DNA from 2 places in the Paenibacillus sp. J22P143 genome. Region 2 is predicted to be linked to the other one. Evidence: riboswitches for the same ligand, from Rfam matches in the RefSeq annotation. Region 2 holds a riboswitch; the other holds the start of a gene.

What was found. A riboswitch is a leader RNA that binds a small molecule or an ion and turns the genes downstream of it on or off. The one in region 2 is predicted to bind ZMP and ZTP.
Region 1: it holds a riboswitch for ZMP and ZTP, as region 2 does, so the genes downstream of both, AC58PQ_RS21815 (GNAT family N-acetyltransferase) here and rpiB (ribose 5-phosphate isomerase B) in region 2, are expected to answer to the same signal.

What each region holds. Positions count from the first base shown of each region.
Region 1 covers NZ_JCAUAQ010000019.1:104,941-116,362, forward strand. The annotation lists gene asd (aspartate-semialdehyde dehydrogenase) at 1-907, shown strand, start outside; gene AC58PQ_RS21805 (DUF1801 domain-containing protein) at 948-1,376, opposite strand; gene AC58PQ_RS21810 (DUF3221 domain-containing protein) at 1,539-2,447, shown strand; ZMP/ZTP riboswitch at 2,643-2,721, shown strand; gene AC58PQ_RS21815 (GNAT family N-acetyltransferase) at 2,768-3,490, shown strand; gene AC58PQ_RS21820 (hypothetical protein) at 3,649-4,311, shown strand; gene AC58PQ_RS21825 (toxic anion resistance protein) at 4,327-5,418, shown strand; gene AC58PQ_RS21830 (DUF6492 family protein) at 5,556-6,380, shown strand; gene AC58PQ_RS21835 (glycosyltransferase family 4 protein) at 6,377-7,492, shown strand; gene AC58PQ_RS21840 (sugar phosphate nucleotidyltransferase) at 7,532-8,875, shown strand; gene AC58PQ_RS21845 (hypothetical protein) at 9,032-9,496, shown strand; gene AC58PQ_RS21850 (HD-GYP domain-containing protein) at 9,866-10,969, shown strand; gene AC58PQ_RS21855 (Nif3-like dinuclear metal center hexameric protein) at 10,997-11,422, shown strand, end outside.
Region 2 covers NZ_JCAUAQ010000011.1:19,899-39,297, forward strand. The annotation lists gene prmC (peptide chain release factor N(5)-glutamine methyltransferase) at 1-766, shown strand, start outside; gene spoIIR (stage II sporulation protein R) at 921-1,727, shown strand; gene AC58PQ_RS16570 (L-threonylcarbamoyladenylate synthase) at 1,862-2,935, shown strand; gene AC58PQ_RS16575 (manganese efflux pump MntP) at 3,094-3,654, shown strand; gene AC58PQ_RS16580 (low molecular weight protein arginine phosphatase) at 3,707-4,279, shown strand; ZMP/ZTP riboswitch at 4,333-4,413, shown strand; gene rpiB (ribose 5-phosphate isomerase B) at 4,518-4,976, shown strand; gene AC58PQ_RS16590 (TIGR01440 family protein) at 4,993-5,598, shown strand; gene glyA (serine hydroxymethyltransferase) at 5,635-6,885, shown strand; gene upp (uracil phosphoribosyltransferase) at 7,176-7,805, shown strand; gene wecB (non-hydrolyzing UDP-N-acetylglucosamine 2-epimerase) at 7,874-9,010, shown strand; gene AC58PQ_RS16610 (AtpZ/AtpI family protein) at 9,234-9,455, shown strand; gene AC58PQ_RS16615 (ATP synthase subunit I) at 9,455-9,835, shown strand; gene atpB (F0F1 ATP synthase subunit A) at 9,882-10,580, shown strand; gene atpE (F0F1 ATP synthase subunit C) at 10,660-10,884, shown strand; gene atpF (F0F1 ATP synthase subunit B) at 10,966-11,451, shown strand; gene AC58PQ_RS16635 (F0F1 ATP synthase subunit delta) at 11,448-11,981, shown strand; gene atpA (F0F1 ATP synthase subunit alpha) at 12,014-13,528, shown strand; gene atpG (ATP synthase F1 subunit gamma) at 13,657-14,514, shown strand; gene atpD (F0F1 ATP synthase subunit beta) at 14,560-15,957, shown strand; gene AC58PQ_RS16655 (F0F1 ATP synthase subunit epsilon) at 16,013-16,417, shown strand; gene AC58PQ_RS16660 (NADH-quinone oxidoreductase subunit A) at 16,923-17,288, shown strand; gene AC58PQ_RS16665 (NuoB/complex I 20 kDa subunit family protein) at 17,273-17,791, shown strand; gene AC58PQ_RS16670 (NADH-quinone oxidoreductase subunit C) at 17,788-18,789, shown strand; gene AC58PQ_RS16675 (NADH-quinone oxidoreductase subunit D) at 18,793-19,399, shown strand, end outside.

The DNA of each region.
Region 1 (11,422 bases), on a different contig from region 2:
TCCTGAAAATGTGAAACAAATCATCGTTCAAGATGCATCGAAAGTGGAGGAGGTTGCCACTGGGGTTGATTTTATTTTTTGTGCCGTTGATATGAAAAAAGACGAAATTAAAGCGTTGGAAGAAGCCTACGCCAAAACGGGTACTCCTGTTATTTCGAATAATTCAGCTCACCGCTGGACGCCTGACATTCCGATGGTTATCCCAGAAGTTAATCCCGGGCATATTGATATCATTGCTGCGCAAAGAAAACGTCTTGGAACATCGACTGGATTTATTGCAGTGAAACCAAATTGTTCGATCCAAAGCTATGTGCCAGCCCTTCATGCCTTATTAGATTTTAAGCCAACTAACGTGGTTGCTTCGACATATCAAGCGATCTCTGGAGCTGGTAAAAACTTCACGGATTGGCCGGACATGTTAGATAATGTTATCCCTTACATCGGTGGGGAAGAAGAGAAAAGTGAGCAGGAGCCGCTTCGCATTTGGGGTAGTATCGTAAATAATGAAATCATTAAAGCGAGTTCTCCTCTGATTACAACGCAATGTATCCGCGTTCCAGTAACGGATGGACATTTGGCTACTGTGTTTGCCTCTTTCGAGAATAAGCCTTCGAAGGAAGAAATTCTTTCCCGCTGGTTGAATTACAAAGGACGTCCGCAGGAACTGAATCTGCCAAGTGCGCCAAAACAGTTCATCACTTATTTTGAAGAAGAGAATAGACCACAAACGAAGCTTGATCGCGAGATTGAGCACGGTATGGGTGTTTCGGTTGGGCGTTTGCGCGAGGATGCCATGTTTGATTATAAATTTGTTGGATTATCGCATAACACATTACGCGGCGCAGCGGGTGGTGCTGTTCTGATCGCCGAATTGCTTAAAGCTGAAGGTTATATTCAAGCGAAATAAATAAAAACAGCAAGCATCTAGTATGCTTGCTGTTTTTATTTCACTCATGACTCGGGTAGAGTTCTTTCATAAATGAGACGGATTGGCTTATTAATGCCTTTAAAACCTCTACATCGATATCTGCTACTTTGTTGATGTAGACGCAGCCTTTAGTAGCCTCATGTTTGCCAAAGCTCTTCAATAATTCCTCACGACGCGTATCACCTGGCGCAACATATAAGCTGATTTTGGCTTTCCGCGGGGAAAAACCAGCTAGTGGTGCATCGCCTTCATGTCCTGACTCATATTTGTAATGATAAGTGCCAAATCCTATAATGCTAGGACCCCACATTTTCGCTTCATAACCTGTCACTTCTGTAAAAATATCTAATAATTTATAGGCATCTTCACGTTTCTTCACGCTCTCGACATTTTCAATAAACTCAAGGACGCTGCTATCCGTTTCTTTCATTTTGGCTTCGTATGCCATAGAAAACACTCCTTATCGATTTTCCAGCGTGATGGCTTCTCCTTTTCATTTTATCAAAGAAGTGTTGGAATTAGAAACTTTAATAAGGGAATGATCGTCTAATACATACAACTGGGATTGAAAATGAAAAATGAATGCGTGGAAGAAAGTAGGGATTATTTCATGTGGAATAAGGCATATTGGTTTCAAACACTACAATGTACGATTCTTGTTGGTGTACTGGTAGCAGGTTGCGGTGAACGAAATGTAGGGGATCCTAACGGAGGAGCTATTCTGCAGCATGAGACACCTTCAAAGCTGAAGTATGTTTCAAAAGAAGACCTACAAAAATATGCAAATCAGCTAGCCACTTTGCATGCAGTCTTTGAAAAACATCAAGTCAAACCTCAGTCCTCCTATAGTACTGACCAAGAAGCCTTTCTGGAGGTGCGCCGCGTAGGCGAACATGACAAATCACTGTCGGACGCAGAGAAAGCCAAACTAAAACAAGCCATCTATGAGGCGATTGGCGCCAAGTTTCCGCTTAACATTACGGTCTATACGATTGATGTGCAATCTGGCATGAGTGGGAGAATTACTGCTGTTGACGAAAAGGGAAGGTTTTTAGTCGTATCATCCGATAAATTCATAGGCCAAGACAAGAAAATGCCTGATGCTGCGTGGTATAGCATGTCAGACGATGCAAATATTGAGTTTGAAGGTAAGAAGCTGCAACCGAATGAGGTTCAGATCGGATCAACTGTCAAGGTGTGGGCAGAAGGTTTAATGCTAACGAGTTACCCTGGTCAAACGACGGGGCTTCGCCTTGAAATTATCGCACTGGACCAAGGCATTGGTGATGCTAGCGGCAAGGTCACAGGATTAGTTACAACTGGCGAAGGCGTGAACACGGAACGCATCCTTGAAGTCGATGGGGTGAATCTTAGACTTCTTCCGTTTACTCAAGTATGGAGGGGAAGCGAACATGCGCAATTCTCCGACATCACTGTCGGAAAACAGATAAAAGTTTGGTTTGCTGGGTATGAGTTCGGTACGGAGAAATTCGTGACGAAGGTCGACATTGAGGGTTAAATGATGGTGTAATACAGATTGAACTAGTTATTTTGGGGATATCCGTCAATATCGTTACGCTGCCTTTGGAGCAAACCTGCCGCAACGGATTCTGATGAAAAAGCACTATCGCCTAAGAAACAGATATCGGAAGAAGCTTTACTGATGAATTTCTATTGATTTTCATTGAACCTTCCGAATATAATTAAGGTAATATTTGGTATGTGTAACTGGCGAAACGTAGATCACTACGGGGGAGCACATATTCCATAAGCCGTTCGCCTGGGCAAAGTATTTGATCAATGGATCAAATGCTTTTTTATTTCAAGGAGGGGTATGCGATGGAACGAGCTAGGAATGTGGCAGTCCTTATTTATGAAAAGGTAGATCTGTTAGATATGGCAGGTCCGTACGATGTGTTCGCCGTATCGAGTAACTGGGGACAGGATTTCAATGTTTATACCGTTGGCGAAGTGCGGGCAATCGCTACTGCTTCAAAGATAGAGTATCAATGGCAAAAAGAAGCGTTGCAAGAGCCAAACCAGCGCAACATTGAAAAGAAAAACGAGTTGTTGGTCATAAGAAAAGCACATCTAGACGATTTGGAAGACATGCAGAAATTATATATAGAAGCAGCCCAATGGATTCAATCCGCCAAGGGGTTCACACAGTGGCGTGAAGATCGGTACACGAGGGCGTATTTTGAGTCAATTATTCAAGAAAAAGAAGTGTTTGTTGCCAGTCTGAACGGTGAGCTTGTAGGTTGTTTTTCCATCCATTGGGCGTACGAAGAGGTTTGGGGAGACATGTTTCATGACGATGCTGGTTATGTACACCGTTTAGTTGTTTCGCGAAAATATAAGGGGCAAGGTTATGGCAGTAGGTTATTGTCTTGGGCAGAAGCCTACATTAAGGACAAAGGAAAAGCTTGGCTGCGATTAGATTGCATGGCAAATAACGTAACACTGAATGACTATTACCGCAGTCTTGGTTTAATATTTCGAGGGAGATTCGAAGGGAACGGTTGGAGCGCGAACTTATATGAACGGAAAATTATGAATTAGTTCGGTTGTATATGATTGATTAATCATTATAGGATTCGTTGACACCTTCCGACGAATCTTTTTCTAGCTAGTTATTTTACTGTTATAAATTGACATCAATCGCTAGTGCATATATGATTTTATTGGGTAACATGATGGAACAGGGGTGTGAAGGTATCATGCAAAAGCAATTCAAAGTCGCTGCAGGCATCTCGATTGCAGGATATGTCGTCAGTCTCATTACGTCTGGGTTTTTACCAGAGTCCATTAATTTATTAGTGCCAACTACGTTGTCGCTAGGAAGTATTTACGTACTTACGCGATCTTCCAGTGCCCTACAAGGGACAACGATGCCAGTTCCTATAAGTGAGCCTAACTCGAATAAGCCTCAAGCTTCTAGTTCCAATCCGGCTCCAAGGGAAATTGAACACAAAGCGGAAAATGATCCTTTTTGGGGACCCATTTCCGAGTATATCCATGTGATCGAAGAAACGATCATCTCAGAGGGGCAGAAGAATACCTTAGATGATGAAATCGTCGAAAAGACACTTAGCTTACTTGCCAGGGTAGGTCGATTGATTCCGCAGTTAAAAGAACTAAACGATGCAAATATGAATCATAACATACAACGATTGATCTTCAAGGACCTCAATAGTGCGATTAATCCCTTTCTGAAGTTGGGTGGGGAAGCGAAAAGATTAAATCGTCGACTTCTGCTTACCGGTATCAAAGATATCAACTCCAAACTCTCGGATTATGTAGAAACCATTGAACAAAAAGATTTAATTGAATTGCAAACACGCATGGATTTGATCCAACAACGCTATCGTTCAACAGACTAAAGGAGGTATGGAACCTTGACAACCCAATTGGTGCAATTAAAGTCGACAGATTTGCAGAAAGTTGAACAAGAAGCGAAACAATTGCTCGAGAAAGTCTCTTCAACGGATACAATGGAATTAGAAACCTTAATGGATTCCATCGGACGTATGGGCTCCAAAACCATGGAGCAGGCTGGACAATCCTTAGCTATGCTAGAACGTCCTGTAAATGAATTGATGTCAGGCAAACGCTCAGAGGTCCAAAACAATATTTTGAAGCTGCGCGGCGAAATTGATTCGTTGAGTAAGAGCAAACAGCTTGGTTTTTTTGAGAAAATGATGAAAAAGACGCCTCTGAAGAACTATATTTACAAGTATCAATCCGTGAAAACAAACGTCAATGCCATCGTGCAATCCCTTCGAAATGGGAAGGAAACGCTTGAAGAGAATATGGCTTATATGAAAACGTTGAAGAAAAATTCAATTGAGTCCGTATACAATTTGCAAATGCGGATTGCCATGGGTGAGAACTTAAAGCAGCTTTTCGAAGTCGAAATTGCCAAGCCCGAGAATGAACATCGTAAAACACATTTGGAGAGAGGACTTCGTAAGGTTGTGACGCGCATCCAGTCCTTTCAAGAGATGGTCATCTTGTATCAACAAGCGATTGCAGGAACAGACATTATCAATGACAATAACGATAAACTCATTGATGCCGTTGATGCGACCATCGATAAAACACAGAATCTGCTTACGGTCTCAGCCATGATCTCTATGGCGATTGAGGATCAAGTACAAACCATTGAAGCTGTCAATTCCGCGAATTCAACGCTCAATAAAATGTTCGAGGATAACTCGCGATTGTTGAAAGAAACAACGCAAAGAACGAACGAGTTACTTGGGAAACCAGGGTTACAAATGGACTCGATCGAAAGAGGAATGACCGATCTTTTCGCTGCATTGGATTTATTTGAACAGTCGAATCGGACAATCATTCAATCAGCAACAGAGCATACTAAGAGGCTTGGGAACATTAGCCAGCAAATGACACAACGTCTTGGTTTATCGCCTGGGAATAAAACGAATGCCGAAATAAAAGCTTCGGAGTTAAGCGGGCTTTTGGAATAAATTGTATAAGATGTAATGGCTGTCAAGGATCTTATCCTTGGCGGCTTTTTTTATGGCGTCATTCTGCCTCTTAACCCATGCCATTTCTTTCTACCGACATATGATAATCCATACGTTTGAATAATGGAGATGAGCGAATGTTCATGCAGATTAAAGATAAGCTTGGTCATGCACCTCAAATTGATGTGCTAATCCCAGCTATTGAGAAGGATCTGGGGACACTCCCCCTAGTGATTGATGCAGTAAGAAAATATGTTAAGCATCCGATTGGTGAAATCATTATTATAGCTCCATGGAAACAACGAATTATTGATCTATGTGCGAGAAAAGGATGTCGTTTCGTTCATGAAGATACGGTTCTTCCAATCACGAAAAAGGATATCCATTATCAATCCAAAACATGGGATCGGACTGGATGGTTTTATCAGCAGTTACTTAAGCTGAATGGCGATACCTTGTGCTCGTCCAAATACTATATGGTCATTGATGCTGATACCGTACTCATTCGTCCGCATGTCTTCAAAGTGGGCAATAAGACCGTATTTTACTGCCGGAACTGGAGTCAAGGCGAATATTTCAATACGTATCGAAAATTGATGGGAAGAAATCGTTCAGCCAGATTGTCCTTCGTTACCCATTACATGTTGTTCGAGAAATCGAAAGTCAAGCAATTGAAACAAACCATTGAGTCCAAACATAACACCAGCTGGTATTCGGCGATTATGAAAAGTATGAATAGATCCAAACAGTTTGCTTTTTCAGAATTCGAAACCTATGGCAATTTCCTGTATTCGTCCGTGGCTAACAAGATGATTTTGAAGCCTGCGTTGAATAAGAGCTTACATTTGGGTAACTCCCAAATTACCGCTTCAAGGATGGCTTCACTGGCCAAAAGATATCGGTCCATATCGCTTCATAAACGCAAAGGGTATGTTAAAACCCTCAAGTTGGTGTCTGTATGAAGCCATATGTGGTGGTTTGGAAGGGACCTGTTCACAAAGCGAGCGGTCTTGGTTATGCAAGTAGAACCTATGCTGCTTCCCTCAAACGGAGAGGTGTTGACGTCAGGGTTGGCCATTTGAGACATGGTAAAAAACTAGCCTTAGGTAAACGAGTGCTTATCTATCATGATGTTCCGAGCTATATGCAGTGGGGGAGTGCGCGAAGTATATACGATGCCATTATTTTAAATACCGTTTGGGAAACAAGTAAGACACCCAATGAATGGCTTTCGCATATGAACAAATTCGATGCGGTATGTGTACCCACGCAACATAATAAGCGGGCACTTCAGAATAGCGGTGTAACCGTTCCAATTTACATCGTTCCTCATGGCGTAAACACCAAAGTATTTCATCCGAACAATAAGAAGTTTGTTTTGCCGCGCGCGGCAGGCAAGTTTACTTTCGTATCCGTATTCGGCTTCCAGCACCGTAAAAATCCAGAAGGCTTATTACGCGCGTATTGGGAAGAGTTTTCCTCGAAAGATAACGTTATTCTTGTGATCAAAACAAACGGATATGAGCCCTATGAGAATGAGAAATGGATCCAGCGCCAAATAGGGCAATACAAAAAAAGATTGGGTATATACAAAGATACAGCTCCCGTTGTCATTATAGGTCGACGACTTAGCGAGAGCCAGCTAAAAGGTTTATATACACTTGGGGATGCTTTCGTTCTTCCGACGCGAGGCGAGGGTGTTGGGCTGCCTTTTCTTGAAGCGTTGGCTAGCGGTACCCCTGTCATCACGACGGCTTGGGGCGGGCAAATGGATTTCCTAACACATAATAACTCGTTCCTCGTACCTTTTCAGCTGAAGAACCCCTCCATTAGCATGAACAGTAAGCACGCGATCTCACGATCATTCAGCTATCTATTTGCAGAAAAGGGTCAACTATGGGCGGAACCAGATCATCATAGCTTGAGAATGATTATGAGGAATGCATACGAGAATCCTGAGCTATGCAAGCGAAAAGGAAGACATGGAAGACGTGATGTGCTTCATCTATCCTGGAAACGTGCGGGGATGTTGATGAAGCATGTGGTTGAGAAAGTCATTCAATCGAAGAAATAAGGATGAAGCGTGATGTTCCGCAGGAAAGGAGTATTTGGCTTGCGTATTGTACTATTATGCGGGGGATCAGGAAAAAGGCTCTGGCCTTTATCCAACGAGATCCGTTCCAAGGTGTTTCTTAAGCTTTTGAAATCCGAAGATGGCGTTAGAGAATCCATGATTGAGCGAATATGCAAACAATTGGATGAGGCGGGCTTGCTGCAATCCACTTGCATCGTCACACATCAGAGTCAAGTAGAGATAACGCGAAATTATGTCGGCGAGCACATTCCTATCATAAGTGAACCCTATAAAAGAGGAACTTATGCAGCCATCGCTTTAGCTGCCACGTATCTGCATGTGTGCATGCAAGTTGATGCGGATGAAACGATATGTATTCTACCCGTAGACACTTATGTGGATTCCGCCTTTTTCCGTCTACTTCATCGCTTTCCCGAAGTCATTTCACGCTCTAAGGCTAATCTAGCTCTTCTAGGTACGAAACCTATGATGCCCTCTGATCAATTCGGTTATATTGTACCAGTGCTCCCCATGGACAGCGATGGATTTGCTTTTGTCGATCATTTCGAAGAAAAGCCGAATGAGGAAGCTGCTGCTCAGTTAATCCAACAGCATGCTTTGTGGAACTGCGGTGTATTTGCATTTCCCTTAAGGTTCATGCTTTCCTATTTGAAGGACAAGGGGCATCCAGCCCAAGTGGAGGAATGGCTGGCCATTTATGAACACCTTACAAATACAAGCTTCGATCGTGAAGTTGTTGAACGCAATCAACATGCTGTTGTCATGGGGTATGATGGTTCATGGCAAGATGTGGGCAGCTGGAAAGCGCTAACCCCTCTTTTGAAAGATAGCATTATAGGCATGGGTAGAATATCTAATGATTCCGTCAATACGCATCTCATTAATGAACTACCCTATCCCATTGAAGTCATTGGCGTCTCGGATCTCATTGTCGCGGCAAATTCAGACGGTATTCTGATTGCGAACAAGGAGAAAGCCCATCTGATCAAGGAAAGACTCACACAAGTGTCACCGATGCCGATGTATGGGGAGAAAAGCTGGGGAACTTATCAGACATTGAAATATTGGAGGGATGAACCTCAAGGAAAAGAAAGCATGATTAAAATTGTGAAACTCACCCAAGGGAAGCATACGAGTTATCACTTGCATGGTAATCGACAGGAAAGCCTAACGATTCTGTCAGGCAGCGCAGAGATTCTTATGGAGGACAAACTGTATAGACTTCAGGAAGGCGATGTTTTGCAAATTCCAGCTGGTACCAAGCATGGGATCAAGGCAGTTACTGAACTTGCGTTCATGGAAGTTTTGTTGGGGAATGAACTGTCACAAGAAGATATCACTCGAATTTCAATAATATGGTAAAATTGTTGTTTTCGTCAGCGGTCAGAAGGAGAATAGAGTGGGAGAAGAGGAATGACATTCTCTTCCACTCTATTGTAGTAAAAGAAAGGGGATTACATATTTTTGAGGAATTAACAGGAAATTGGGCATATTAGCTGCGAATGGAGGTTGACTAAAGTGTTGAAAAGGTTGAAGCGCGTGTTATTTCTTGTAGTTGTATGCAGTCTCTTGTTTGCTCAAGCTGTAGAAGCATCAGATGGTGCCGAAGTTTTCGATATTCATAAAGGCGAAATCATCCTGACGATACCCAACTCCAACTCGTTGCAGGACCAGATTAAGGAATGGCTGAATGCTGTAAATGGTACCGTAGTATCATTTGCAATCGAACCAAGTGAAGGGATCGCCATTAAGATTCCGCTTACACCTCCGTACAAGATTAATACTGAATGGATTACTGGAACTGTTACAGAAGTGGTGATATTTATAAGTTCATCCAAAACCTATTTCCCAACGCTACTCATTTTTACGAAAGAACATGAGGTTATTGCTGTTCATTTTAAAAGCAGCAGTTTGAAAACTTTCCTAAAGCAAAATAAACTATACAATCCGAAATTAAACCTTGCCGAACCTTCTCAACGCTAATGAGAACCTCTAGCTTAGTTTATGAATATTTAATATTTGCTTTAGAAGCTTGTGGGGGGAGAAGGTGCGAATCAAGGGGCATATGTGGTTAACACGATATCGTTATTCATAGGCATAGGCATAGGACTTCAGATCATCTCATTAATTGCTATGTATTTGCTTTCTGTGTTTAAGCCTTGGGGAAAGCGGAAAATGAAAAACTAACATTCAAACATCGTCAAACAGGTGTAGAAATATAGTTTTAAAAATTAAGCGAGTGTTAGAATATTTTTTTCATAGCTTTCAGTGTTCGACAGTATTTTTTTGTTCGGCTCCGTATACTTAAAAAGAATACAGATAAAAATGTATCTTTTGGCGGAGGTAGTGTTCATGATTATAGTTCCTACGGCCCTATGCCAACCGGGCATGCGGATTGGAAGAGCCGTTTTGTCCGAACATGGACGAGTTATGCTTGGACATCGAGTAGAACTTACACAATTTATGATTAAAAAGTTAGTTCAAATGGGGCTTGACTTCTTGTATATTGAAGATCGAGAAACCGAAGACATCCCAATAGAAGAGTCGATCCAACAAGATACCCGCGCTTTGCTGCGAATGGCGTTGTCCAAGGTTTTCACTAAATTCAGCGCAACCTCAACATTGGGGGGATCGGCTAACACGACAGAAATATCGCGATTGCTATTCGAGGGAATATCTAAAGTGATTGAAGATATGAAGAAGGGGAGTCAAAGTCTTGTCTCTATCACCACATTAAATATGGCTCCAGCAACCACGTTGGAACAGCATTTTTGTCAAAATGCGATCAATGTGTGTGTCTATGCAACGAAACTTGGCATGCTAAATGGGTACTCACAAAAGGAGTTAACTGAGTTTGGACTTGGAGCGATGCTTCACGATGTGGGTAATATTCAGATCCCATCAAAGTTACTGTTAAGTAGTGCAAATTTGTCTTTAAGTGAATATCTCGAAATTCAGAAACATACTGAATTAGGATTTAACATGCTCAAAGAGGATATTGGTATTCCATCCCTGACTGCAATATGTGCGCTGCAGCATCATGAGCGTATGGACGGAAGTGGTTATCCTTATCATCTCAAAGGTACGCAGATTCATGAGTATGCGCGTTGGATCGGGATGCTTGATTCGTATGACGCCATGACCCATCCTAGAGCCTACCGGAATTCCATAGCACCACATTACGCGTTGGAGATTTTATATGCGAATGCTGGAAGTTTATTTGATATCAAAAAAGTGATGCAATTTCGAAATAAAGTAGCCATTTTCCCGGTGGGGCAAGGTGTTAAGTTAAGCACGGGAGAAATTGGCGTTGTCTGTCGACAAAACTTTTATATTCCATCAAGACCTGTCGTCAGAGTGCTTAAAAACGAACGAGGCGAGAAGTTAAAGTCACATTATGAAATTGATTTATCGACCACGCTTCATGTTATGATTAATCATATCAATGAGAGGTAAGTACACTAGTGACATGAGGGGCTACGAATGAGTGTAAATATGAAAGCGATAATCGAAGCGTTAATTAATCCGGTAGGAAGGCTTGAGCAAACTGTCGATACGCTGACGTTCGGTAATCCAGACACAGAGGTGACTGGGATTGTGACCGCCTTCATGCCGACGCAATTTGTCATCGAGCAAGCCATACAGCGCGGAGCGAATCTAATTATTGCTCATGAAGGGCCATTCTTTTCACATCATGATGATCGGACAAAACTGAAAGATGATCCGGTCTATGAGGAAAAGAGAGAACTGCTGGAAGCATCGGGCATAGCGTTATTCCGTTTCCACGATTACTGGCATCGCTATAAGCCGGATGGTGTCATGGAGGGTCTGATACAGGAGCTCGAATGGATGCCTTACGTTCAAGAGCATCATGCAGCATCCTCCATCCTGCAAATTCCAACGGAAACA
Region 2 (19,399 bases):
GCGCACGGAGCTCCTGTTCCGCTGGTGGCAGGAACCGATGCCCGAAGAGCTGGTCGCCACGTGGGACCAGCTGGTAGCAAGGAAGGCCGCGGGTGAGCCGGTGCAGTATATCACCGGCGAGCAGGATTTCTTCGGCCTTCCGTTTGAGGTCGGGCCGGCCGTGCTGATCCCGCGGCCGGAGACCGAGCTGCTCGTGGAGGCTTTGCTCCACGAGGGCTCGCGTCTGTTCCCGCAAGGCGCTCCGCTGCTTGCGGATGTGGGCACCGGGAGTGGTATCATCCCGGTGACGATCGCGCACGCGCGCCCTACGTGGCGCGTGGCGGCCAGCGACATCTCCGCGGCAGCGCTGGAGATGGCCGTAAAGAACGCGCAGCGCCACGAAGTGGCTGAGCGGATCGAGTGGCTCGAGGGCGACCTCCTCGAGCCTTATATTGAGCGCGGGCTCGCGCTGGATATGGTGGTGTCGAACCCACCATACATCCCGGATGGCGACCTGCCGGCGCTGATGCCCGAGGTGCGGCTATTCGAGCCGCACACGGCTTTGTTCGGCGGTGTCGAGGGACTCGACCTGTACCGCCGATTGATTTCGCAGCTGCACCGGCTGCCGCGAATCCCGACCGTGGTCGGGTTCGAGGTGGGCATCGGGCAGGCGGAGGCTGTTGCGGCGTTGCTGCGCGCCGCAGCTAGCTGGACGGAGATCCGCTTCGTGCAGGATCTCCAGGGGATCGATCGCCACGTGATCGCGATCCGCTCTCCAGAGCTGTAGCCGATGCTCCGAGATCGGCTAACCCTATCTATCAGCTGCGGTAACTCTAGCAACTCTACCATTTTACAAAAAATCATAGATTCATAGGTTTAGCCCCGCCTACTCTTGTCCATACTGGTTAGTATTATAAGGGACGGGAAAGGGGCTACTCTCCATGGTTAAGAGAACAGAGCGCCAATCATTTAAGAGTTTATTATTCATTTCTTTTGCACTTATTCTTATGATTATGTGTTGGGAATCCAATCGGACGAATGCGGCGGTAATTTCGCCTACGATACCAGAGGAGTCCATTCGTTTGCGTATTCTAGCAAATTCGGATTCTGCGCAAGACCAAGCACTGAAACGCGAGATTCGCGATGCGATTATTGCCCGTATGCAGGAGTGGGTTGTTGGACCACATTCCTTGGACGAGGCGAGAGCCGTTGTGAATGCGCATTTGCCCGAATTTGATCAGCTAGTTGGAGAGATGATTGCGTCCCGTGGCTATAGCTATCCGCATACGGTTGATCTGGGAGTTGTCCCTTTTCCAACCAAAATGTACGGAAATGACGTCTACCCAGCAGGGGATTATGAGGCATTGCGTGTTGTGATTGGTTCTGGTGAAGGCCAGAATTGGTGGTGTGTGCTGTTTCCACCTTTATGCTTCGTAGATTCCGTGTCCGGCGAAGCCGTAGCATCTGCAGCAGTTGTCGTGGCCAAAACGACAGATGAGAACGGCAAGGAAAAAAAGCCAACCAAAGAAGCTAAGGCTAAAGCTAGCGAAACATCGTCTGCCAAAAAGAAAGATGATGCTTCAGCCAAAGATAAATCAGCCTCCACATCCACGGAGAAATCCGTGAAGAAAGAAAAGGATGCCGAAGTTGTGGCAGCAGCAGCAACGCCTTCAGATGAACCGGCGCAACCGAAAGTGAAATTTTTTATCTGGGAAATGTTTAAGGCGATTTTCTCGTGGTTTAGCTAGCGTCGAGTAGAGTGAGAAAATGCTGCACTTTGGTAGAATTGTAAACGATTGAGTCTATGAGCAGCTTGTCCGAAATACGAACGAGTGGTGCGAATGGGATATTCCCATAGAATTTCAACGAAGTAAGGATGAGAATGATCGTGACAACGTACTGGAACGTGGAACAAGGCGATGAGAACACCATCGCACAGCAACTCGCAGAAGCAGCTCGGCTTCTACAATGGGGGGAAACGGTCGCTTTTCCAACTGAAACGGTGTACGGTTTAGGCGCTGATGCGACGAATACGAAAGCCGTGGAACATATTTTTACGGCAAAAGGAAGACCCTCCGACAATCCTTTAATTGTACATATAGCTGATGTGAAGCAGCTTCCAAGCCTTGTGCAAGCCGATTGTCTCACCCCCGATCATCAAGCTCTTATGAAGGCTTTCTGGCCCGGACCCTTAACCATTGTGCTACCTGTACTTGCAGGTAGCCTTTCGCCGTTAGTCACAGCGGGGCTGCAAACGGTGGGGATCCGTATACCGGACCATCCGGTTGCTTTGCATCTGCTGCGAGAAGCAGGGCTGCCTATAGCAGCACCAAGTGCGAACAGCTCGGGCAGACCGAGTCCGACACTAGCCTCGCATGTGCGTGATGATTTGGACGGCAAGATTGGCGGAATTGTAGACGGGGGTGCAACGGGTGTTGGCGTGGAGTCCACGGTTATTCAACTTGTAAATGGCGAGTTATTTATACTGAGGCCGGGTGGCGTGACAGCTGAGCAGCTGCAAGCGGTTTTGCCAGAAATGCATATTCATGTGTCCGAGCCGACTGAGGTAGAAGCCTTGGATACCCCTCGCGCACCAGGTATGAAGTACACACATTATGCGCCGAAGGGCTTTATGCACATCGTTCAAGGGGATGATGGGCAGGAAGTTTCAGCGTGGATTCAACGCGATATCGATGCCGCGAAGTCACGAGGGGAGTCGACGGGCATTCTCACGTTCGAAGAAAGAGTAGCGTGCTATCGGGCGGATCTCGTACTCGCGTGCGGCTCCTTATCCCAGCCGGAAACGATAGCTCGGGGGCTTTATGCCGCTCTGCGGACTTTTGATCATAAAGGTATTAGCTATATTGTCGCAGAAGGTGTTCCAGATTCCGGTATTGGCCGTGCGATTATGAATCGACTGCTGAAAGCAGCGGGTCATGAGCGGATCCGTCTCTAAAATATAAGATTGTATAAGTTTCACGCACTAAATTGTTGTATATTTCTGGATAAACGCTACCGTCCAAGTAGGACGTCGTAGCCGTTTATTGTGACTAGCATGATTCCCAGTTTGTCCGCATATCTTGAGAAAGAATCGTGGACAAGGGGGATCGTGCTATGCTCGCATCTGGGGTACAAGTTGGGCAACTCATGACAATTGGGATTATGGCGATTGCTTTGGGCCTAGATGCTTTTTCGTTAGGAATTGGCATAGGAATGAAGGGCATTCGTCTGATCGATATTTTGAAAATTAGCATAGTCATCGGACTTTTTCATGTGCTCATGCCGCTGATGGGGATGTTTATGGGGCAGTATGTGTCCCTCCTTCTGGGTAACGTCGCTACGGCTGCAGGGGGTTGTTTACTTATTCTGCTCGGTGCGCATATGGTATACAGCTCGGTACGTGGGGAAGAAGCTACGGCATTCGATCATCGGACGCTATGGGGACTCATCATTTTTGCCCTAAGTGTTAGTATAGATTCGTTCTCTGTGGGCGTTTCTCTCGGGATGTTTGCCACGGACATTGTGCTTACGGTGCTCATATTTGGTCTGTTTGGTGGTTTGCTTTCGATAGCAGGCTTACTGCTGGGCAGACGAGTTAGTGGTTGGGTTGGGGAATATGGTGAGGCATTCGGTGGACTTATCCTATTAGGGTTTGGGATCAAGTTTTTGCTGTGATACAATACGGGTAATAACGGACGGTGCAGCCGTTTATTTCAAGGAGGATTTCATGTTGCGAATTCTATTTGTCTGTACAGGAAATACGTGCCGCAGTCCGTTAGCTGAAGGTTTGCTGCGTATGAGGGTGCATCAAGAGGGGCTTGCGGCGGAGGTTCGTTCAGCAGGTGTGTCGGCCATGACAGGTGGTCCGATATCGAGAAACAGCCAGTCGCTTCTTCATGAAGCGGGCTTTAAGGAATCCATCAGTTCTCTAGCGATTACCGCGGCTGACGTCGATTGGGCGGATCTGATCCTGACAATGACGACAGGGCATAAACGTACAGTGATTGGGCGTTTCCCTGAAGCGATCGAGAAGACGTATACGCTCAAAGAATATGTAGAGGACGATGCTCGTATTCTCAAGGCGATTGAAGAGCAGGAGCAGCTTGCGACGGAGCTTCAACTGAAACAGGCGCTGTCCCAAACGGTATCGGTCGAGGAAAGAAGTCGCCTGTACGAACTACAAAATATCATGCCAGATTACGATATTTCCGACCCGTATGGCGGGTCATTAGCTGATTATCGGTATACAGCCGAAGAAATTGGCCGGAGCTTGGATAAATTGGTGAAAAAACTGAGATAGGTCAATATAGCTTTACACATCGCAGGGAATGCGATAAAATACAAGTAACAAGCAAGACTCAATGTAACTGGCGACGAGTGGGGTTAACCACAATGGAGCATTGAGCTATACGGCCGGTCGCCTGGGCACAAGAGCAACGCGCGTTTTCTAGCGTGTGCGCTCTTTTTTTCGTTTTTGGTGAGCTTTGGGATATAATAGGATGGTCGAATTCGAACAAGTCAAAAGGAGCGTTTAAGTTATGAAAATTGCTTTAGGTGCTGATCATGCAGGCTATCGTTTGAAAGATGTTATCATTCCTTTTATTGAATCATTAGGTCATCAAGTGATCGATTTCGGATGCAGCTGCGGCGACTCCGTCGATTATCCAGACTATGCACTTCAAGTTTGCGAAAAAGTTGTTTCGGGAGAAGCAGACAAAGGCATTCTGCTTTGTGGAACAGGCATTGGGATGTCCATCGCCGCGAATAAGGTTCCAGGGATCCGTTGTGCACTTGTGCATGATCTCTTCTCAGCGAAAGCGACGCGTGAACATAATGATACGAACGTGCTAGCGATGGGTGAACGTGTTGTTGGTCCTGGCGTAGCGGAAGAAATCGTCAAAATCTGGCTGGAAACCGAGTTCTCGGAAGGTGTCCGGCACAAGAATCGGATTAACAAAGTACAGAGTATCGAAGATCGTTTCACGGTACATCCCTAGAGATGAGGGAGCCACAATGACAGATTCGATGTATGAACCTATAGCAGAAGCTTTGGAAGCGAACCTGCGTGAGCTGATTACGGTTGGCAGCTTGCGTCCCGGCAACATCTTGGTGATCGGCACGAGCACGAGTGAAATTCTCGGGCATCGGATTGGGACATCGGGTACGCTGGATGCGGCGAAGCCGATTTTTGAGACGGTTAAGCGCATCTGCGGTGAGTTTGGGCTGCATGCGGCGTTTCAATGCTGTGAGCATTTGAATCGTGCGCTGGTTGTGGAGGAAGAGTTGCTGGCGCTAGCGCCGCAGCTGGAGCCTGTCTCCGTGATTCCCGTGCCGAAGGCCGGGGGCTCGATGGCTTCCTATGCGTACAGACACTTCGTGAAGCCGGTCGTTGTTGAGACAATTCAGGCGCATGCGGGCATCGATATCGGCTCAACGCTGATAGGCATGCATCTGCGCAGAGTCGCTGTTCCCGCAAGGCCGCCGGTTCGCCATATTGGCCAGGCTTATGTCACGATGGCATTCGCTCGGCCGAAGCTGATCGGTGGTACTAGAGCTGTATACTCCGCTGATCAGGCGGATCAACTTTATCAACAAGCTGCACCTGATGCAGATTGCTAATTTACTTTTGATAATCATCCTTAGGAGGAATTCAATATGACAAACTTTTTAAGCAAGCAAGATCCGAAAATCGTAGAAGCCATGAATCTTGAGCTAGGCCGCCAACGCGACAAAATTGAACTGATTGCTTCCGAGAACATCGTGAGCCAAGCGGTTCTTGAAGCTATGGGAACAGTATTAACGAACAAATACGCTGAAGGCTACCCAGGCAAAAGATTCTACGGTGGCTGTGAGTACGTCGACATCGTGGAAGACATCGCTCGTGATCGTGCGAAAGAGCTTTTCGGTGCTGAGCACGCGAACGTTCAACCACATTCCGGTGCACAAGCGAACATGGCTGTATACTTGGCTGCGCTAAACCCTGGTGACACAGTTCTAGGTATGAATCTTGCGCATGGTGGTCACTTAACACACGGTAGCCCAGTTAATGCTTCCGGTATTCTTTATAACTTCGTAGCTTACGGCGTAAGCGAAAAAGATTCCCGCATCGACTACGATGAGGTTCGTAAAGCAGCTTTCAAACATAAGCCTCGCATGTTGGTTGCTGGCGCAAGTGCTTACCCGCGTACGATCGATTTCGAAGCAATGGCTTCCATTGCGAACGATGTAGGCGCATTATTCTTCGTCGATATGGCGCATATCGCTGGTCTTGTTGCAGCTGGCTTGCACCCGAACCCAGTGCCACACGCACATTTCGTAACAACAACAACACACAAAACGCTTCGCGGTCCTCGCGGCGGTATGATTCTTACGCGCAAAGCTTGGGCTGCAGCAATTGATAAAGCCGTATTCCCTGGTTCCCAAGGTGGTCCTTTAATGCATACAATTGCAGCTAAAGCTGTTTCCTTTGGTGAAGCACTTCAACCAGATTTCAAAGTGTACGGTCAAAATGTCATCAACAATGCCCAAGCATTGGCGACAGCTCTTACAGCTGAAGGCATCAACCTTGTTTCCGGCGGTACGGATAACCACTTGATGTTGGTTGACTTGCGTAACCTGGACATCACAGGTAAAGACGCAGAGCACGTTCTTGATGAAATTGGTATTACAGCGAACAAAAATGCGATTCCTTTCGATCCGAAAAGCCCGTTCATCACAAGCGGTATTCGCTTGGGTACACCGGCTGTGACTTCCCGTGGTATGGACGAAGAAGCGATGAAAACAATCGCGAAAGTCATCGGTCTTACATTGAAAAACCCGAAAGACGAAGCTACGCTTGAGAAAGCGCGTGGTATGGTATCGGATCTAACAGCGCAATACCCGCTTTACCCAGGTTTGACGTACTAATCATTATTTGCAGGGGCCAGCTCTTTGGAGCTGGTCTTTTATTTGTTTTTGCGCGAATAGCCCCTACGTCCCTAAAACTTCAGACCATCTTACGTCAGCTGCGGATTGACGGGGCTGCAATTCGTGCTCGTTCGATGATAAAACTTCATTCCCCCATTCTCGATGCAGAGTGGCGGTGACGAGGTTTTTTGTATTTTATAGTTGTTGGTTCTATAGCAGATAAGTTGGATAACATATGATATAATGGACAAGGTTTGCCTGACCTACAAGCTTATATTAGGGAGGAACATATGGGTAAAGTACATATTTGCGATCATCCGCTTATCCAACATAAGCTTACTTATATTCGGGATGAGAACACGACAACCAAGGATTTCAGAGCGCTTGTCGATGAAGTTGCTACCTTAATGGTTTATGAGATTACAAGAAACCTTCCACTGCAGCAAGTGCAAGTGAAAACCCCGGTGACAACAGCAGATTGCCAAGTTATCTCAGGCAGAATGCTAGGGCTGATCCCTATTTTGCGAGCAGGTTTGGGGATGGTTGACGGCGTGTTAAAGCTGATGCCAGCTGCAAAAGTAGGCCATGTCGGTCTCTATCGCGATCCGGATACGCTTCAACCTGTTGAATACTATGTGAAGCTGCCTACCGATGTATTGGAGCGGGATTTACTTGTTATTGATCCTATGCTCGCTACAGGCGGATCCGCAAACGCAGCAATTGAAGTACTGAAACGCAGAGGTTGTACGCGCATTAAGCTAATGTGCCTAATCGCAGCGCCAGAGGGTGTAGCTTCGGTTCAAAAAGAGCATCCTGACGTCGATATCTACGTCGCAGCCGTTGATGATCATTTGAATGATCATGGCTACATCGTGCCAGGTCTCGGGGATGCTGGGGATCGACTATACGGAACGGATTAATTTTCTAAAAATTCAATGCTTACGCAGATAGCTTTCTTAATAGAAAGCTTTAAGGGGAGAAGAAACCGATGAAACGTCTAAAAGTGATTACGATCTTCGGAACAAGACCTGAAGCCATCAAAATGGCTCCGCTCATTCTCGAGCTGGAGAAGCATCCTGAGCACATTGAGTCTCTGGTTTGCGTAACCGCACAGCATCGTCAGATGTTGGACCAAGTGCTTGATATTTTCAAAATCACACCTGACTTTGATCTCAATGTCATGAAGGATCGCCAAACGCTGAACGAAATCACGATGCGCGTGCTGCAAGGCTTGGAGCCTGTGTTCCAAGAAGCAAAGCCAGATCTTATTCTTGTTCATGGGGATACACTAACAACATTCCTGGCTAGCTATGCAGCCTTCATGCAACAGATCCAAGTAGGACACGTGGAAGCGGGTCTTCGGACGTGGAACAAATTGTCCCCGTATCCAGAAGAGATGAACCGCCAATTAACGGGTGTTCTCGCTGATCTTCACTTTGCACCCACACAGCAATCTGCAGATAATCTACGTAAAGAAAACAAATCAGAGTCGCAAATTTATGTGACGGGCAATACCGTTACGGATGTTTTCAAATATACGGTACAACAAGAATTTAATCATCCAGTACTGGAGTGGGCGGCTGGTCGCAAATTAATCCTGATGACAGCGCACCGTCGCGAATCTCAAGGTGAGCCACATCGCCAAATCTTCCGTGCTGTGAAGCGTATTGCTGATGAGTTCGAAGATATTGCCATTGTCTACCCCGTACATTTGAGTCCAGCGGTAAAAGAACCAGCACATGAGATTCTAGGTAATCACCCACGCATCAAGCTAGTAGAGCCATTTGATGTATTCGAGTTCCATAACTTCTATCCACACGCGCATATGATTCTAACGGACTCCGGTGGTCTGCAAGAAGAAGCGCCTTCCTTCGGTGTGCCAGTTCTGGTTCTACGTGATACAACAGAGCGTCCAGAAGGCATCCAAGCAGGAACATTGGAACTAGTTGGAACGGATGAAGAAGCGGTCTATACGCGTGCTCGTGCGCTGCTGACAGATCCAGAATTGTACAATAAAATGAGCCAAGCTGCGAACCCTTACGGAGATGGAAAAGCGTCAGAACGCATTGTTCAAGCGATTCTCCATCACTTCGGTAGGACTAAGGAACGCCCAGAAGCTTTCTAACCGTGACAAAATCATGACAAACGCTACAGCGTACAGTTCGACTGTTCGGTTTGAAAACGCGCAAACCCTAGAGCCGCAAGGCTCTAAGGAGTTTTGTAAGATGTGACAAATGAAGTTCCGTCAATTGACAAACTTAGCATGGCTTCGATACAATGAATGAGGATTCGTAGCAGATAAGCTACGAGACGCGTTTTCCCATGTGGAAAACACCCAGGAGGGTGCAATGAAACGGCCAAATTCCAATGATAATCCTTGGCGGGCAGTAGCGTTAACTAGTGCAATTGGCATAGACCTTGTCGTATGTTTGGCAGCCGGATATTTCTTCGGAGATTGGTTAACTGGCGCACTAGGTGGACAGATCTGGTTGTTAGTCGGGTTTTTACTTGGGCTTGTAACCGGCGTCATTAGCATTTACTTCATGATAAAGCAGTACGGAGGGCTATGATGGACGACTTTTCAGCCACTCTGAAAACGGTTCAAAATGTGTTTCTATTCTTTTTATCCTTTTGTTTGGCTGCATGGGCGCTTCTTGTCGATTACCGCATTTACATTGCAGGACTCATGCTTGGCTCCATTGCTAGTATGATCAGTGCAAGGTTTCTGGCCTGGAAGATTAGCAAGCTGGCAGCAGCTGCGATAGAGCAGTCAGGGCGCAAGGTAACCCTTGGCTTTCTGACAAGGGCAGCAATCGCTGGGTTTGTAGGTTTGGTTGCCGTCAGGTATCCCGAACATGTTGCAATAACCACGACGATTGTTGGATACTTTTTTGCTCAATTGGCAACACTCGTACTGGGTATTCTTTCTATTAGGAAGTCTAAGAAGTAATTCCACGATGTAACTTCAACGGATGAAAGGGGTGAAAATGGAAAATATGGAACATCATGCACCAGGGTTTGAGTGGTTAGGTTTTCATTTCGATGCATCAGCACTGATGATGATCAGCATAACCACGGTTATTGTATTAATTCTTGCATTCGCTGGTACTCGTAAGCTTTCCGTATCGAATCCTTCGAAAATGCAAAACTTCATGGAATGGACGATTGAGTTTGTAGAAGGCATCATCGGAAGCACAATCGGTTCCAAGCACGGTAAGGGATTTATTGCACTTGGTCTTACGCTCATCATGTATATCTTTATCGGTAACATGCTCGGCCTTCCTTTCTCAATTGTAACGGAAGATCACGCATCTTGGTGGAAATCACCAACAGCCGATATCGCAGTTACTGGAGCGCTTACGCTTATTGTAATCTTCCTTAGCCACTACTTAGGGATTACACGAAACACCAAGCATTACTTTGCGCATTACTTTGAGTTTAAAGGGGCAATGTTGATCCTTCATTTAATTGAAGTTGTCTCCAAGCCGCTTACGCTCGCCTTCCGTCTTTACGGTAACATCTATGCAGGTGAAATCATGATAGCTGTCATCATGGGGTTAGGCCCGGTTGGTGTTGTGCCTCTCGTTGCATGGCAGGGCTTCAGTGTGTTCGTAGGTGCAATTCAAGCCTTCGTATTCACGATGCTGACCATGGTTTATATCTCGCAAGCGTTAGTTCACGATGAAGAGCACTAAGCAATTAGACTTACCTCGGGTAGTCTCGAGTCACTAATAAAACAAACAAAACCTAAGAGTTTAGAGGAGGATTTTATCAATGGGAGCAATAGCATTAGTAGCAGCAGGTATCGTATTCGGTTTGGGAGCACTAGGTGCAGGTATTGGTAACGGTTTGATCGTAGGTCGCGCTTTGGAAGGTATTTCCCGTCAACCAGAACTTCGTGGTACGCTTCAAACAACAATGTTTATCGGGGTAGGTCTAGTTGAGGCTATGCCAGTCGTTGCATTGGTTCTTGCGTTCTTGTTCATGGGGAAAGCATAAGAAAGCGTTTGGCGTTGATGGCCACAGTCGCCACCACGCCTTCGTTTTGCCCACGTTATCAGAAGGGAGTGACGTTACTTGTTGCATATTGAATGGTCCACATTTTTTATACAAATAATTGCGTTTTTGATTCTATATGTGTTGCTTTCCAAATTTGCGTTCGGTCCTCTGTTTGGCATGATGGAAAAACGCAGACAATTGGTTAAAGAACAGATTCAAACAGCTGAAACAAGCCGTAAACAAGCTGATCAACTGTTAGAGGAACAAAAGCAAGCGCTGCAACAAACTCGTAAGGAAGCTTACGATATTATTGAGCAAGCGAAACACACAGGTTCCAAGCAAGCGGATGATATTATTCATGCTGCTAGTGCAGAAGCGAATCGTCTGAAAGACGAAGCGTTGAAGGATATCGAAAATGAGAAGAACAAAGCGGTTGCCGCTCTTCGCAGCCAAGTTGGCGCGATGTCCGTTCTGATCGCATCCAAAATTATTGAGAAACAAATCGACGAAAAGTCACAAGAAAAACTTGTTGAGCATTACCTCAAAGAGGTAGGAGGCAACGTATGAGTGACATCGTCGTAGCGAAGCGTTATGCCAAAGCTTTATTCGAAGTAGCGAAGGAAAAGAATTTGATTTCCCAAGTTGAAGATGAGCTTAAATCTGTAGCTAGTGCGATTAGGGATAATGCAGACTTGCAGAAGTTCCTGAACCATCCGAACATCGGGAATACCGCTAAAACGGACCTGCTGAAGCAGATTTTCGAAGGCAAAGTTTCCGAACCGGTGTGGAACACGCTGCTAGTCTTGATTGATAAAGGAAGACTATCCATTTTGGATGCCTTAGTGAGTGATTTTACGAAGGTTGCGAATGAAGCTCTTGGACAAGCGAGCGCTATCGTTTACTCAGCATTCGTATTGTCAGATGCACAGCAAGCGGAAATTGCTTCACATTTTAGCAAAGTAACAGGTAAAACGATTCGTGTTTCGTCCGTGGTTGAGCCTAAGCTGCTCGGCGGCGTACAAGTGCGTATCGGTGATCGTTTATATGATGGAAGCTTGGCAGGCAAGTTAGACCGCTTGTCCAAAGCATTAGTTTAACACAAGCACTGTAAGAATAGGGGTGAAGTTCGTTGAGTATCAAACCTGAAGAAATCAGCTCATTGATTAAACAACAGATAGCAAACTATAATTCCGATATCCAAGTGGTTGATGTAGGTACAGTCATTCAAGTTGGTGATGGTATCGCTCGTGCTCACGGCTTGGAAAGCGTAATGGCAGGCGAGCTGCTTGAGTTTCCAAGTGGCGTTCTAGGTTACGCGTTTAACCTGGAAGAAAGCAACGTAGGTATCGTTATTCTCGGACCTTACAAAGATATTCGTGAAGGCGACCAAGTTAAACGTACTGGCCGTATCATGGAAATCCCTGTAGGTGATGCACTACTAGGCCGTGTTGTTAACCCATTGGGTCAACCAGTCGATGGTAGAGGTCCTATCGAAACAACTGGATTCCGTCCAATCGAATCCCCAGCACCAGGCGTTATGGCCCGTAAATCGGTACATGAGCCAATGCAAACAGGGATCAAAGCGATTGACGCGATGGTACCAGTTGGCCGTGGACAACGTGAGTTGCTCATCGGTGACCGTCAAACAGGTAAAACAGCGATTGCAATCGATGCGATCATCAACCAAAAAGGCAACGGCGTTAAATGTATCTACGTTGCTATCGGTCAAAAGCAATCCACTGTCGTAGGTGTTGTTGAAACACTTCGTCACGCTGGCGCTTTGGACTACACAATCGTTGTAACAGCTTCTGCTTCTGAGCCTTCACCAATGCTTTGGTTGGCTCCGTACGCAGGTTGCGCAATGGGCGAGTACTTCATGTACAAAGGCGAGCACGTTTTGATCGTCTATGATGACTTGTCCAAACAAGCAGCTGCTTACCGTGAGTTGTCCCTCTTGCTTCGTCGTCCACCGGGTCGTGAAGCTTATCCAGGGGATGTTTTCTACTTACACTCCCGTCTTCTAGAGCGTGCTGCGAAATTGAATGATGAGCTAGGTGGCGGTTCTATGACTGCACTTCCTTTCATTGAGACACAAGCAGGCGATATCTCAGCATATATTCCAACGAACGTAATTTCGATTACGGACGGACAAATCTTCCTAGAATCCGACTTGTTCTACTCAGGTCAGCGTCCAGCGGTTAACGTTGGTAACTCTGTATCCCGTGTAGGGGGCTCTGCACAAACGAAAGCGATGAAAAAAGTTGCCGGTACACTTCGTGTTGACTTGGCACAATATCGTGAGCTTGCTGCATTTGCTGCATTCGGTTCTGACTTGGATAAAGCTACACAATCGCGTTTGGACCGTGGTGTTCGTACGCTTGAAATTTTGAAACAAGGTGTTCACCAACCGATGTCATTGGAGAAGCAAGTTGCTTCCCTTTACACAGTTGTTAAAGGACATGTGGATGATCTTCCTGTTCAAGACGTTACACGTTTTGAAGGTCAATTCTTGGCTTACTTGGAATCGAACCGTCCAGAAATTCTACACAGCATTCGTGACACGAAGGATATCACTCCGGATAACGATAAAGCGCTAGTAGAAGCTATTGTTCAATTCAAAAAGAGCTTCGCAGCTTCTGTATAAATCATGATGGCAGAGCTTCATGTTGAAGTGAAGCTCTGCCTACCGTGTTAATCCTGGGCAGGCTGATCGCCTGAATTCAGGTCTTCGAATGAAGGCTTTTCTAAGCCTCAAAAGAGAGGTGAGCAGGTATGGCAAAAGGAATGCGCGAGATTAAGCGCCAAATCAAGTCCACACAAAGCACGAAGCAAATTACGAGAGCGATGGAAATGGTCTCTGCAGCAAATTTGAGACGAGCACAACGTTCTGCGGAAGCAGCGCGTCCTTACTCAGACAAGTTGAAAGAAGTCGTTCAAAGCATCGCAGCTGGAAGCAAAGGGATCAAACACCCGATGTTACAGACACGCGAAGTGAAGAAGACAGGCTATTTAGTAATCACCTCGGATCGTGGATTGGCCGGAGGTTACAACGCTAACGTGTTGCGGAAGGTCATGACCGAGATTCGTGAAAACCATAAATCAACAGCTGAATATTCGATTTTTGTAATCGGACGTAAAGGCAGTAACTTCTTCCGCAAACGCAACATGCCAATTGTAGAAGAAGTAACGGGTGTTCCGGATTCACCGAAATTCGCGGATATCAAATCTGTCGCTTCAGCAGCAGTAAAAAACTTCGAAAACGGAACGTATGACCAGTTGTTCTTGGTATACAACCAATTCAAAAATGCGATTACCCAAATTCCAACGATGATCCGCCTGCTTCCTATGGAAGAAGTTACTGGCGTGGCTGCTGCTAGTTATGAGTATGAGCCATCACCAGAAGGTGTTCTGGAAGTATTGCTTCCTAAATATGCAGAAACGCTTATTTACAGTGCGGTACTGGAAGGTAAAGCAAGTGAGTTTGGTGCGAGAATGACAGCGATGAACTCCGCTACGAAGAATGCAACGAAAATGATCAGCGGCTACACATTAGCTTACAACCGTGCGCGTCAAGCTTCGATTACCCAGGAAATATCGGAAATCGTTGCTGGAGCGAACGCGAACGCATAACAATGAAGCTTCTACGGAAGCAAAGCTTTTCTTAGGAGGGAAACCATGAGCAAAGGGCGCGTTGTAACAATTACAGGGCCAGTCGTCGACATTGAGTTCGAACGCGGACAACTCCCTGAAATCTTGAATGCCATCAAGATTGAAAAAAATGATAATGGCGTACTATCCACAATGACAGTCGAAGCAGCAGTTCACCTTGGTGACAACCTGGTTCGTTGTATCGCAATGTCCTCAACTGACGGACTTGTGCGTGGAGCAGTAGCTACAGATACAAAAGCTGCAATTACTGTACCAGTTGGAGCAGCAACACTAGGTCGCGTGTTTAACGTATTGGGAGATCCGATTGATGGAATCGAAGAAGTTGACCGTACATTAACAAGCGGCATTCACAAAGAAGCTCCAGCTTTCGACAACTTGTCGACAAAAGCAGAGATTCTTGAAACAGGTATTAAAGTTATCGACCTTATGGCTCCTTATGTTAAGGGTGGTAAAATCGGTCTCTTCGGCGGCGCGGGTGTAGGTAAAACCGTAACGATGCAAGAGTTGATCCACAACATTGCACAAGAGCATGGCGGTATCTCTGTTTTCGCAGGCGTTGGAGAGCGTACTCGTGAAGGTAATGACCTTTACCACGAGATGAAAGACTCCGGCGTTATCGCAAAAACAGCGATGGTATTCGGTCAAATGAACGAGCCTCCAGGCGCGCGTCTTCGCGTAGCTTTGTCCGGTTTGACAATGGCTGAGTATTTCCGTGATGAAGAAGGTAAAGACGTTCTTCTGTTCATCGATAACATCTTCCGTTTCACACAAGCAGGTTCTGAGGTTTCCGCTTTGTTAGGCCGTATGCCTTCCGCGGTAGGTTACCAACCAACCCTAGCTACAGAAATGGGTCAATTGCAAGAGCGTATTACCTCCACGAAAAAAGGTTCCGTTACTTCCATTCAAGCGATTTACGTTCCTGCCGATGACTATACGGATCCGGCTCCTGCAACGGCTTTCGCCCACTTGGATGCAACAACGAACTTGGAGCGTAGTATTGCTGCAGCAGGTATCTTCCCTGCGGTAGATCCACTTGCTTCTTCTTCCCGTATCTTGACGCCAGAAACACTTGGCGAAGATCACTATAGAACAGCACAAGGCGTTAAACAAATTCTTCAACGTTACAAAGAGCTTCTGGATATTATCGCAATCTTGGGTATGGATGAGTTGTCCGATGAGGACAAATTGACTGTACACCGTGCGCGTCGTCTCCGCTTGTTCTTGTCTCAGCCGCTTCACGTTGCTGAGCCGTTCAACGGTTTCCCAGGTCTTTATGTACCATTGAAAGAAACTGTGCGCAGCTTCAAAGAAATCCTTGAAGGTAAGCACGACAACCTTCCTGAAGTAGCTTTCCACAACGTTGGAACGATCGAGGACGCTATCGAGAAAGCAAAAACACTGTAAGCTTGGCATCTAGCGGGCGACGGGTTTTGCTAAACTCTAAGGAAGGAGAATCCAAGTGAGTACATTCCTACTGGAAATTGTTACACCGGAGCGCAAAGTGTACGCTGAACAAGTGAGCATGGTTAGCGTGAAGGGTACTGAAGGGGAGCTTGGAATTCTGCCGAATCACATTCCATTGGTCACTCCACTGAGAATTGCACCGATTACTGTGAAGAAAACGGGCTCTAAAGACGAAGTCATTGCAGTGAACGGCGGTTTCATGGAAGTGCGCAAGGATAAGGTGGTTATTTTGGCGGAAAGCGCCGAGCTACCTGAACAAATTGATATTGATCGTGCGAAGGCAGCGAAAGACCGTGCGGAGAAACGTCTTGCGGATAACAAGCAAGATAACGTGGATTTCAAACGTGCTGAAGCTTCTTTACAAAGAGCAGTGACTCGTATCGAAGTGTCCGGGAAATAAATATATGGTTAAAAGCGGGGGAACTTCGGTTCTTCCGCTTTTTTGCGTTTAAATGGGAAGAGAAAAACTGCCCCTCTCTAATGAGAGGAGCAGCATAGGTGAATGCTTCATTTTAAGCGTGATGCCAGATGGTGGATTCCCCTGTTTTCGGGCAAGGTGGGAAGGTTTCGCCTGCTGTTAGTTGAATGCTCTGCCCGTCGGCATCGCGATAGCGACCTGTTTCGGTAACTTTGTCATTGGTTCTATGTTTGTGATTAGCATTTGATCCAGTTGCCATGTGAATAATCAGTCCTCTCTTGTATCAAAATAGGGAATGTGGCAAGAGCCGCTATGCCCAAGCCCAATGAATAGTATTACCCGTCTACGTGGTATGCTACTCTTAACGTGAAAGAATTAATGTCGACGCATAACCCCCTTTTTGTTATACTAATATAGGTGATTATTACCAAAACTACTTAAAGGGTAAGAAACGCAAATAAGAATTGGAGGCGGTTACATTCACATGATGTATACAAATAACTATGTAATCGTAGCGATTTTCCTTGGGTTAGGCATTGTTCTCCCCATTGTAGCGCTGACGATTGGCAAATGGTTAAGACCGAGTAAACCCGTCGATGAGAAGTACACGACGTATGAGAGTGGTAATGAGCCTGTAGGTGAGGGGCAAATCCGGTTTAACATTCGTTATTATTTGTACGCTTTGATGTTTGTCATCTTTGATGTGGAGACCGTATTCCTCTATCCTTGGGCTGTTGCTTTCGATCAGCTTGGATTGTTTGCTTTAATCGAAATGTGTATTTTTGTAGCCTTGCTTGCCATAGGATTAATATACGCTTGGAAGAAGAAGGTGCTGCGATGGACTTCAGTTTAGAATCGATTTCCCCCGAAGAACGGGAAGAAATAAACCGCAATGTATTTATGACAACACTGGAGCAGGTTAAAGCTTGGGCTCGCAGTAATTCGCTTTGGCCATTGACCTTTGGCTTGGCTTGTTGCGCGATCGAAATGATGGGAACTGGCGGATCTCACTATGATTTAGACCGATTCGGAGTCATCTTCCGTACGTCACCTAGGCAATCAGATGTCATGATTGTGGCAGGGACAGTTACGAAGAAAATGGCTCCTTTGCTGCGCCGTCTTTATGAGCAAATGCCTGAACCGAAATGGGTTATCGCGATGGGCTCCTGTGCAACAGCAGGCGGACCTTATGTGAAATCGTACTCGGTTGTTAAAGGTGTCGACCAAATCGTACCTGTGGACGTGTATATCCCTGGTTGCCCACCGAATCCGGCTGCGCTTATCTATGGGATTAACAAGCTTCAGGAGAAGATTCGCTATGAAGCGAAGACTGGGAAGCAGGTGACCAATCGATGAGCGAGGAGAAAAAGCCGGAAGAAGCGGCGGTTCCGACTCCCCCTGTTGGTGAGGATGGAAAAGAGGAAGGCAATGTAGAGAGCGCAGCTGAAGCGAAAGAGGAAATTGGAGCGGAGAGCAATGCCGAAGGTAAAGCGGAAGTAAGTGTAGAAAGCAGTGACGTGGTACAAACGGAGAGCAAAGACGAAGCAAAGACGGAGAGTAAAGCGGAAGCCACTGAGCCGCCTCCGACGGAGGCAGCTCCCGAAGAGGGCAAGCCCGTGCCGCCTGAGGCTGGCGCAGCAGTTACGGACGCGGCGGCTGAGCGCGCCGCGGCAAGAGCCGCGCGCTTCGCAGCGCGCGCGGCCACAGAGGCGGGCGAGCCTGCGCCCGCCGGGGCAACAACGCCTGCGTCCGCGGACGCTGGCAGCGAAGATCCGGCGGCCAAAGCCCAGGCCGCCGCAGAAGCCCGCGCCGCGCGTGCCGCAGCACGCGGAGCGAAGACCGATTCGGCGGAGCCAGCTGCGCCGAAGGAGCCGTCACCGAACCAGCCGCTGCTGGACCGGTTGGTGACGATCTTGAAAGCCGAGGCAGGCGAAGACGCCGTCGTCGACGCTTTCATCAACGAAAGGGACGCGCATCGCCCTTACGTGGTCATTCACAGCTCGCGCTGGCCGCAGGCCGCGCTGACGCTCCGCAACCACGAAGAGCTACGCTGCGATTACTTGCGCAATCTCTCTGGTGTGGACCAAGAGACGCACCTCGAGGTGGCGTATCATCTGCTTTCCCTCACACACAAGCATGAGTTTTGTGTGAAAGTGAAGACAGACCGCGAGCAAGCCAGCATACCTTCGGTAGCTGATGTTTGGCCGACGGCCAACTGGAACGAGCGCGAAGCCTTTGACCTTTTCGGCATCGATTTCCCTGGCCACCCGAACTTAGTACGGATCATGATGCCTGATGATTGGGTGGGTCATCCACTGCGCAAAGACTACGAACCGCTTGACCCGGAGGTGTAGCACGTGTTACGGACAGAAGAACTCCTGTTAAATGTTGGTCCTCAGCATCCAAGTACGCACGGCGTTTTCCGCGTGATCGTCAAGCTGGATGGTGAAATCATTAGAGAAGCAATACCCGTTATGGGCTACTTACATAGAGGAACAGAGAAATTGGCTGAGAACCTCAGCTATACCCAGATCATCCCTTACACGGACCGTATGGACTATGTATCGGCGATGACGACCAATTACGCGTTAGTGAACGCCGTAGAGAGAATGATGGGGCTAGAAATCCCTGAACGTGCGGAATTCCTTCGCTTAATCGTGATGGAGCTGCAACGTATCGCATCTCACATGGTGTGGTGGGGAACGTACTTGCTGGATATCGGGGCGATGAGTCCTTTCTTGTATGCGTTCCGTGACCGTGAAATTATTATCGATCTATTCAATGAATTGTGCGGGGCTCGTTTAACGTACAACTACATGCGTGTAGGCGGCGTGAAATGGGACGCACCAGAAGGCTGGATCGAGAAAGTACGGAAATTCGTGCCGTATATGTATGGCAAATTAGAAGAGTATCACACACTAGTCACCGGAAATGAGATCTTCCTTTCCCGGATTAAGGGTGTTG